Regions from separate parts of the Pseudomonas sp. 43A genome, predicted to be linked through region 1. Evidence: riboswitches for the same ligand, from Rfam matches in the RefSeq annotation. Region 1 holds a riboswitch; each other region holds the start of a gene.
What was found. Region 1 has a riboswitch for cobalamin ahead of HUW52_RS18345 (CbtB domain-containing protein). Riboswitches for the same ligand answer to the same signal wherever they lie in the genome.
Positions count from the first base shown of each region.

Region 2: linked by a shared signal. The riboswitch ahead of HUW52_RS15190 (TonB-dependent siderophore receptor) and the one ahead of HUW52_RS18345 (CbtB domain-containing protein) in region 1 are both predicted to bind cobalamin.
Region 3: linked by a shared signal. The riboswitch ahead of cobO (cob(I)yrinic acid a,c-diamide adenosyltransferase) and the one ahead of HUW52_RS18345 (CbtB domain-containing protein) in region 1 are both predicted to bind cobalamin.

Region 1 covers NZ_CP054880.1:4,204,771-4,207,975, reverse strand. The annotation lists gene cobM (precorrin-4 C(11)-methyltransferase) at 1-446, opposite strand, end outside; gene HUW52_RS18355 (cobalamin biosynthesis protein) at 528-941, opposite strand; gene HUW52_RS18350 (CbtA family protein) at 938-1,639, opposite strand; gene HUW52_RS18345 (CbtB domain-containing protein) at 1,651-1,848, opposite strand; cobalamin riboswitch at 1,972-2,194, opposite strand; cobalamin riboswitch at 3,013-3,205, shown strand, end outside.
Region 2 covers NZ_CP054880.1:3,480,163-3,483,367, reverse strand. The annotation lists gene HUW52_RS15200 (zinc-binding alcohol dehydrogenase family protein) at 1-288, opposite strand, end outside; gene HUW52_RS15195 (LysR family transcriptional regulator) at 399-1,292, shown strand; cobalamin riboswitch at 1,337-1,543, shown strand; gene HUW52_RS15190 (TonB-dependent siderophore receptor) at 1,635-3,205, shown strand, end outside.
Region 3 covers NZ_CP054880.1:5,200,092-5,203,296, reverse strand. The annotation lists gene HUW52_RS22700 (sorbosone dehydrogenase family protein) at 1-465, opposite strand, end outside; gene HUW52_RS22695 (hypothetical protein) at 532-1,116, opposite strand; cobalamin riboswitch at 1,280-1,511, shown strand; gene cobO (cob(I)yrinic acid a,c-diamide adenosyltransferase) at 1,592-2,203, shown strand; gene HUW52_RS22685 (cobyrinate a,c-diamide synthase) at 2,200-3,205, shown strand, end outside.

The DNA.
Region 1 (3,205 bases):
AGCTCTTCGCCTGCCGGCATGGCTGTCTTGTCGGCGTAGCGAGTCAGAATCACACTTTGCGACACGTCCGGCAGAGTCAACTCCGCCCCAAGCAATGCCGCACAGGCTGCGGTCGCAGTCACGCCGGGAATGATCTCGAATGGAATATTCAGCTCACGCAGATAACGGATCTGCTCACCGATCGCGCCATACAGACTCGGATCGCCGGAGTGCACCCGCGCCACATCCTGACCCTTGGCATGCGCGGTCTTGATAAGTTCGATGATCTGCTCCAGATGCAATTCAGCGCTGTTGACCACCGTCTCGGCCTGATGGCCGTCGAGCACCGCCGCTGGCACCAGCGAACCTGCGTAGATAATCACCGGGCAGCTGCGGATCAGCCGCTGGCCTTTGATAGTGATCAATTCCGGGTCGCCGGGGCCGGCGCCGATGAAGTAGACAGTCATCGTTGAATCCTGAGTAAAAGAGGGCACGACCGCGTTGCAGATGAGCAACGCTCATGATCAATGGCGGGGATTATCGGGACTTTACGCCGCGCCGGCCAATGCCAGTGTTGCCTGAGCGTATTTTTGCCGGGAAATCAGCAGTTTTGCCGGAGCCTGAATCAACTGTTCGGCGAGGGCCAGCGCAGCACTCTCGGCAACGCCGTAGCAGCCGGTTCGTTCGTAGGCGATTTGCGAATGGTGACTGAGTCGTTGCTGGTAACTGGCGAGTTCTTCACTGCTGAAATACAGCAGTGGCAAGGCTAACTGGGCAGCCAGCTCCTGTAGGCCGGGTTCATCCCGTTTCAAGTCGATGCTGGCCAGCGCCTTGACCGCTTCCAGTTCAATGCGATGTGCCTGTAATGCCTGATCAAGCAAGGCGCGCAGCGTGCTGGCCGGGCAGCCGCGCTGGCAGCCCAGGCCGACCACGAAGGTCGGCGCTGCGCTGTCATTGGTCATGCGTGGTATTGGCCAGCGTTTTTGCGGCGGAACAACCAGGCGCTGATCAGGCCCAGGGCCAGCCAGAACGCGACGTTGGTCAGCTGCGAAGCGATTTTGAACTGCGCTTCCAATGCCTCGGGTGCGAGCATCGAATGCACTTCCGGCTGCGGTGCGCCGATCACGTGCGGTACGGCAAGAATCGCCACGCCGAGGATCTTCATCAGCCAGTGACGGCTGAACACGATGAGAGCCAGGCCGGCAGCGGTCGAAGCGGCCGTGCCGATCCACCACGTCTGCCGCGAAGCCAGATCGGCCGCAGCGGTGCCGGGCAATTCAGGTGGCAGGCCCATCGTCGGTGCCAGTACGAATGTGGCGTAACCGGCCAGTCCCCAGAGCAGGCCTTGCGAGGTTTTGGTCGGGGCGCGCAGGGTGTACAGGCCCGCGAGCATCAGGGCGAAACCGACGGCTACCACCAGATTGCCGCCCGTGGTCGAGACCACGCGCTGCCAACCGTCTTCCGGTTCCCAGGCTTCAGCATCGTGGGTGTGCGCAGCGGTGCCGGCGGCGTGTTCGTGAACTTCAGCCACCGGTTCGGCTTTCTCGAAGGTTTCCGCCTGCAGAATCAGCGGCGAGACCCAGAAGCTTTGCAGCAGAGTGAGGAGCAGGGCGGCCAGCAGACCGGTGAAACCTGCGGTTTGCGCAATACGCTTGATCATGTCGGCAGGTCTCAGTGGCACGGGAACGCGGCGCTGTGGCGGGTATCGTGGGCGGCGTTGTGCACCGCTTCGATGTGCGAGAAACCGGCGAAGTAGACCAGGCTGGCGCCGAGGATCGACGCGAAGATCGCGGCGGTCAGGCGTTGGCTAAGGGTGGTGGTGCTGGAAATTTTGTCCGTGTTGCTGCCGGTGCTGCTGATGATCGACATGGCGCTTCCCTCTGGAATGTCAGTGGGTGAATCGAGCGCATGAAAACCCCTGCGGGTCGGGCTCGCAGAGGTTCGAACAGCGCCCGCCCACCGCGGGTTTGTTATGTTCAGCGACGCACAAGGTGCGGGCTGTGTGTTGCGGGCCGGTCTCCGGGCTCACGAGGGGTTGGCGTCAGGCCGACCTGCAAGCGTCACCTTCCCATGCCTTGTTGGCACAGTGGTTTTGACGCTTCGCTCGCTTACCGTTGCGGGGGCAGCACCGGACTGACATGGGCTTGAGTAAAGCACATGATTCACCGGTTTCCCGTTTCACCCTGTGAAGGGCACCCGTAACAAGTTGTGTAGGAGAGCATGAGGCGGGGATTTTAGTCAATTTTGTGGGTGGATCCGTTGCTGCGGTAACGGCTTGTTAGGGTTCCGCCCTGACGTTCGGCCCGCTCGCTAAAGCTCGGAGTTCCTTCGCTGCGGGATCGATCCGGGCGCAGCGCCTACGGTTTGCTTCGCTGCACCTCCTCTCGCTGTGTTTGGTTGCGCTCCCACGCCCGGATCAATCCCGGAACGAAGCCTTCCGACGTCGCCCGTGGATCAAGATCAAGAGCAGGCGAGCTGACACTCGGCCTATTGAGTGGTGAAGAGCGTGGGTGTTCGGCTTTTGATTTGCGTTATTGCTGCCCCTCACCCCAGCCCTCTCCCGAGGGAGAGGGAGCCGATTTGTGAGCTTTTCAGAATCTGAGTTCAACGCGATATCGCACGTCGGCGTCCCTCGCCCAAACAACTCGATCAGTCCCCTCTCCCTCCGGGAGAGGGCTAGGGTGAGGGGCTTTTGATCCGGCTTTTGATCTGGCTTTTTTGCCCCTTCGGCAGGCCGAGCGGAGGTGTTCATCCGGGGGTTAGGCGCGCAGCGCCGTGCGGCGCAGCCGCATTCATCGAGAGGAGGTGCAGCGAAGCAAACCGTAGGCGATGCCCCCGGATGGACACCGTAGCGAGGGAACACTGAGCCTCAGCGAAGTGCCGTACGCCGGGGCAAAGCCTTTTGGGTTACCTTTTCGGCGTTTGGAAAAGGTGACTCGCTGTAAGAGCGAAACCGCCAGAAGCAGCACCCGCAGCAACGGATATGCCCCCAATCCAAAACCCCCAAAGCATTGACCCAAAACCACACCATGCGTAGCCTTGCGCTTTCGAGGTTCTTCGGCCCACGCCGAAGCTAAGAAGGGAACGCGGTCAATGCCGCGGCTGCCCCCGCAACTGTGAACGGTGATGTTCGCTGCCACGCCACTGCCAGCTCAATCTATGAGCCAGCGGGAAGGCGCAGCAAACGCCAGGCCCCACGCCTGAACACCGTCAGCCAGGAGACCTG
Region 2 (3,205 bases), 720 kb from region 1:
GCCGGTACGGGCAAGGGAGCCTGCGTAGAACACTTCGTCGCCAGGCTGAAACAGTGTCACTTCAGCGCCGACCTCGCGGACGATACCGGCGGCATCCCAGCCGAGGATTTTCGGTTCCTTGGTGAAAGTGCCCGCGCGCACTTTGGTATCGACCGGGTTGACCGACACCGCACGAACTTCCACGAGCAAATCCCGTGGGCCGGGAGTCGGCACCGGCAGGTCGATGTCCTGCAACGATTGCGGATCTTCAATGGGTAAAGCGTGTTGGGTGAAGGTGATGGCTTTCATGGAAACTCGCTGTCTGAAGAGCTGATGTGCTCACTTGCTGCCATCTTCGACTTCCCAGGCACAAAGAAAAACCAGCAGAATGGGCCAACACTTTCACTGCAGGAGTGAAAATGATCCGCATTGATGATCTTGGTTTGTTCACCCGCAGCGCCGCGCTGGGCAGCTTCACCGCTGCCGCCCTTGAGGCCGATTTATTGCCCGGTCAGGTTGCCGCGGCGATCAAGCGTCTGGAGCGTGAACTCGACGTGCGCCTGTTTGCGCGCACCACCCGCAGCCTGCGATTAACCGCCGAGGGCGAGCAATACTTGCCCACCGCCCACTCGGTGCTGGAGGCGCTAAAGCAAGGCAAGGAAAACCTGCGCGGTGAAAACGCCACGTTGCGCGGCGTGCTGCAAGTGACGGCGCCGTCAGATCTGGGGCGCAACATTTTGCTGCCGTGGCTTACGCTGTTTCGCCGCCAGCACCCGGAACTGACCTTGCGATTTTCTCTGTCGGACCAGATCGCAGACTTGTTTCGCGACCCGGTAGACGTGGCGATTCGATACGGCTCGAATGAAGATGCCAACTACGTGGCGCTGCCGCTGGCACCGTGGAACCGGCGGGTGCTGGTCGCGGCACCGGAATACGTGGAGCGCCACGGATACCCGCAAACACCGGACGATCTGCACAACCACCCTTGCCTGCTCTACCAGCAAGGTGGCCGGGTCTACGACAAGTGGAGCCTTGGCAGTGAAACGATCCAGGTCTCGGGACCGATGTTCAGCGACGACGCCGACGTCGTGCGCCGCTGGGCGTTGAGCGGCGAAGGCATCGCCAACAAATCCTGGCTGGACGTCAGTGCAGACGTGATCGCAGGGCGACTGATCGTGCTGCTGAAGGATTTCCCCGGCAATGCCTCACCGTTGAGTCTGGTGTGTCCGCATCGCAAGCAGATCACCCCGGCGGTGTCTCAGCTTTATACGTGGTTGAGTGGCCAGTTTGCCGCTCTGGAACGCATCCAATAGCCCCCCCGGTGTTGCCACATTGACGAACCGCCCGTCGGATGTTCAGATGCCGCCCTGTTTCAGGTGCCCCCTGCCGCCGTGCATGGGGTGAAACGGGAAACCGGTACGTTCTTTTCGAACAAGTCCGGTGCTGCCCCCGCAACGGTATGCGCGTGATGCTTTCGATACACCACTGTGGCCACTCGGCCATGGGAAGGTGAAAGCCTCGATACGCGCGAGCCCGGAGACCGGCCTGAAATTTCGTTTGGCAAAATCCTGCGGTGGGCGGGCATGGGCCGGTATTGGCTGTGCGCGATGCCTTCTCCTGCATGCTCTTCTGCGAAGATCCTTTTCGAGAAGACAATGATTCGACCTTTCAACACTTCTGCTCCATCTCTATTGCTTGGCTGCCTGTTCAGCCCGTTGCTGCTGGCCGACGACGCGCCGCTGGAACTCAATCAGCAAATCGTTTCTGCACCGTCCGTGGAATCCACCACCGTCGCCGACATGGCGAAGTTCGGCAGCAAAGTCGAAATCGTCAGCCGCGAGCAGATCGAGCGCGCCGGCCCCAGCGCCGATGTCAGCCGCGTCATGCAGATGTTCATTCCCGGCCTTTACGTCGCGCCGAAAAACGGTCCGTTCGATTACGGCACCTATTCGCTGCTCGGCGGGCGCAATGACGACACGCTGATCCTGCTCGACGGCGTACGCCTGAACAATCGCCTGTACGGCGGCCTCTATCTGGACACCCTGCCGGCCAACGCCATCGAACGCATCGAAGTGCTCAAAGGTGGCCAGAGCCTGTTGTTCGGCACCCAAGCCGTTTCCGGTGTGATCAACATCGTCACCCGCAGCCCGCAGTCGCGCAAAGCCTCCGGTGAAGTGAATCTGGGCGTCGACAGTTTCGGCGGCACCAGCGAAGACGCGCGGGTCGAGAATATCTTCACCAACGGTTTCGGCGATCTCGGCCTGCTGGCGTACGTCAGCCACAATGTCTCCGACGGTTACCAGCCGTATCGCAACCGCGACATGAAAAACGTCAGCGAGAAGAACCGTGCCTACGAAGTCACCACCTTCGGCGGCAAGGCCATTCAGTCGTTCGGCGATGATTCGCGGCTGGAACTGTTCTACCAATATGCCGACGCCAACCTCGATTTCGCCCGCCCGGTCGACAATCACACGACCACCAACGATCGCGTGCAGCAGATCGCCACGGCGACCTTCGAGCAGAACATCAACGAGCGCCTGAGCTATTTCGTCAAAGGTCATATCAACGACTGGGACACCCGCTACACGCGCGTCAACAACGTCGCCGGCGGCGGCACCAGAGTCATCAACCACAACGACTATTGGGGCTTTACCGACTGGGGCGTGCAGGCCGAAGGCAAAGCGAAACTACCCGGCGGACATGTGTTGGTGTTCGGCAGCGACAACCAATGGTTCAAGGGTCAGGACGATGTGTTGATCATCGACAACGACAAGGCCGAAGCCCACGCCGTCTACACGCAATTGCGCCCGCAGATCGACGCGCTGCCGAACTGGCACCCGAGCATTGGCGTTCGCCACGAAGCCATGAGCGGCGGCGACGGTGCCACGGTCGGCATGCTCACTTCGCTGTATGACCTCACCGACAACTGGTCCGTGCGTGGCCAATACGGCAGCGCCTACAAACTGCCGAACGCCGAGCAGCTGTTCGTCAACGAACCGGGCGATGAGATCGGCAACCGTAATCTCAAACCGGAAAAAAGCCGCAACGCGGAACTGGGTGTCGACTACAAAGGCTTTCTGCTGGATCGCGAATTCAGCGCCAGCGTGACCCTGTTCAAACGCAAGATCGACGACCTGATCACCCTCGACGGCATTCAGTGGGTCAACGGTGAAGGCCTGGTGCGCATGCGCGGTTTCGAGGCTGACGCGAAACTGGCGCTCAACGA
Region 3 (3,205 bases), 1.0 Mb from region 1:
CGGCGAGTTGAGGTTCTGCAGAAACACCGTGCGTGTTTCCGCGACGCCATCATGATCGGCGTCACGCAGCAGGGTGATGCGGTTCGGACTCGGTACGCCAGCGCCAGCCTTGCCCATGACCTTTTTCATCACCCAGCCACGAATGCCGCTGCTGTCATCAGGCTTCGGCGGGGCGTTGGTTTCCGCCACCAGCACATCGCCATTGGGTAGCACATAGAGCCAGCGCGGATGATCGAGGCCTTCAGCGAAGGCTGCCACCTGAGTACCGGCCGCTGCGGTCGGTTTGCCGCCCGCGGGCCAGCCGATCGCCGGGGCGATGTTCACCGTCGGAATCAGGGTCTTGTTTGGTTCAGGTAATTTCGGTGACGGGCCGGTGCCGTCGGAGACTTGCAGGCTGGAGGTTTCACCGCAGGCGGCGAGACCTCCGGCGAAGGCGATGACAAAAACGAGCTGGGGCTTGCGCATTGCTGATCTTCCCTATGAATGCATTCCTAATCATAGAGGAGGGCGCAAGCCCGATGGTTCAACTGCTCAGCCGCGGGCTTCCTTGAACAGCACGGCAATGCCCGGGTGATAGTTGCCGGCTTCGCTGCGCAATTTGCGGTAGGCGTAGGGGAAATACCAGGCGACCGCGCAGGTGTGTTCCTTTTGCAGGTCGTCGACCATGTCTTGCAGCTCTTCGGGGCTGGCGCTGTGCTGGGCTTTTTGCGGCGCGACAAACAGGCAGCCGAGCTTGAGGTCGCTGGCATAACTGATGCGCTTGGCGTCGTTGGTGATGTCCAGCAGAGCTTGAGTCAGATTCAGGTTGGTGACCTTTGGCCAGCGCTGAGTGGCCTGGATAAAGGCGCGGTCTTCGGCACCGGCGAGAAACAGATCGGCGCGGGCATTGCGCTCGCCTTCTTCATTCTGTTTGCGCGTGGCAGTGTCATTCAAAGTGACCAGCTCAGCCATCCAGGCTGCGGCCGAGAGCAATCCGAGATTGGCTTTCTCGTCATGCCAGTAAGGCGTGTCGCTGTCGCCGCGCACGGCGTTGTAACGGTCGATACAGTCAAACCAGCGTTCAAGCACCGGGCGCAGGAATTCCAGGCGCGGGTTGCTGATGATCATGCCTTGCATCGTCATCATCCTTTATTGTTGTAGTGGGCTTTTCGGGAAAAGCATGGCTCTTTGATATCATTTGTATCAGTGTGGCACAAGATTGGCGTCAGATAATTGATCGACGGCAGTTATTCGCCCGCTGACCGCCTCTTTAATTGACGCTCCACCCCCAACCCTCTAACCTTCGCGGCTTGTTTCAGGTGCTCTGTGACCAGTGTCGACAGAGTGAAACAGGGAAGCCGGTGAGGGTTGTCTTCAAGCGAAGAGCCACCACGATCCCGGCGCTGCCCCCGCAACGGTAAATGAGTGAAAACTGCGCCTTGAGCCACTGCCTCGAAAGAAGCGGGAAGGCGCGCAGTCAGGCGAAACGCCGCTCATGAGCCCGGAGACCGGCCTGATCCATCCAGCGGCATCACGGTGGGCGATGCCAGGCTTTTTGCCGTCTATTCTTGTGCCTGCCCGCCGTTATCCAGCCCCAACGGAGAGCTCCCCCATGACTGATTCCCCCGAGCGCGACGAACGCCACCTGGCGCGTATGCAGCGCAAAAAAGCCGTGATCGATGAACGCATCGCCAACTCGCCCGATGAGTGCGGCCTGGTGCTGGTGCTGACCGGCAACGGCAAAGGTAAAAGCAGCTCGGCCTTCGGCATGCTCGCCCGCGCCATGGGCCACGGCATGCAGTGCGGTGTGGTGCAGTTCATCAAGGGCCGTAACAGCACCGGTGAGGAGTTGTTCTTCCGCCGCTTCCCAGAGCAGGTGCGTTTCCACGTGATGGGCGAAGGTTTCACCTGGGAAACCCAGGATCGTCAGCGCGACATCGCCGCCGCCGAAGCCGCGTGGGCCGTTTCCCGCGAACTGCTGCGCGATCCGTCGATCGGTCTGGTGGTGCTCGACGAACTCAACATCGCCCTCAAGCACGGTTATCTCGATCTCGATCAGGTGCTCAGCGATCTGCAGGCGCGTCCGCCGATGCAGCACGTAATCGTCACCGGTCGCGCGGCCAAGCCGGAAATGATCGAAATGGGCGACACCGTGACTGAAATGGGCATGCTCAAACACGCCTTCCAGGCCGGCATCAAAGCGCAGAAAGGCGTCGAACTTTGAATCAACCACGTCACTGCCCGGCGGTCCTCATCGCCGCGCCGGCCTCCGGTCAGGGCAAGACCACCGTCACCGCCGCGCTCGCCCGTTTGCATCGCAATCAGGGGCGCAAGGTGCGCGTGTTCAAATGCGGTCCGGACTTTCTCGACCCGATGATTCTCGAGCGCGCCAGCGGTGCGCCGGTGTATCAACTGGACATGTGGATGGTCGGCGAGCAGGAAAGTCGTCGCCTGTTGTGGGAAGCCGCCAATGAGGCGGATCTGATTCTGATCGAAGGCGTGATGGGCCTGTTCGACGGCACGCCTTCCAGCGCCGATCTGGCGCGGCACTTCGGTGTGCCGGTGCTCGGTGTGATCGACGGCACGGCGATGGCGCAGACCTTTGGTGCGCTGGCGCTGGGCCTGGCGAAGTATCAACCGGATTTGCCATTTGCCGGCGTGTTGGCCAATCGTGTCGGCACCTTGCGCCATGCGCAATTGCTCGAAGGCAGTCTCACGGAAGGTCTGCGTTGGTACGGCGCGTTGTCCCGCGAGACTGGCATCGAACTGCCGAGCCGCCATCTCGGTCTGGTGCAGGCCAGCGAACTGAATGACCTGGATGTGCGTCTCGACGCCGCTGCCGACGCACTGGCCAGCAGTTGCGAGGTAGCGCTGCCACCGGCCGTGGAGTTCGCCGCGCCTGACGTCATCGCTGTCGAGCCGCTGCTGAAGGGTGTGCGCATTGCCGTTGCGCGTGATGAGGCGTTTGCCTTCACCTATGGAGCGAGTCTCGATCTGTTGCGCGCGATGGGCGCCGAGCTGAGTTTCTTCTCGCCGATTCGCGATACGCAATTACCTGAAGCGGACAGCTTGTATCTGCCCGGTGGTTATCCGGAACTGCATCACGTTGCGTTGTCGCAAAACACCGCGATGGTTGAGGCGATCCGTGCGCATCATGCGGCGGGGAAACCGTTGCTCGCTGAATGTGGCGGGATGCTTTATTTGCTCGACTCGCTGACCGATGTTG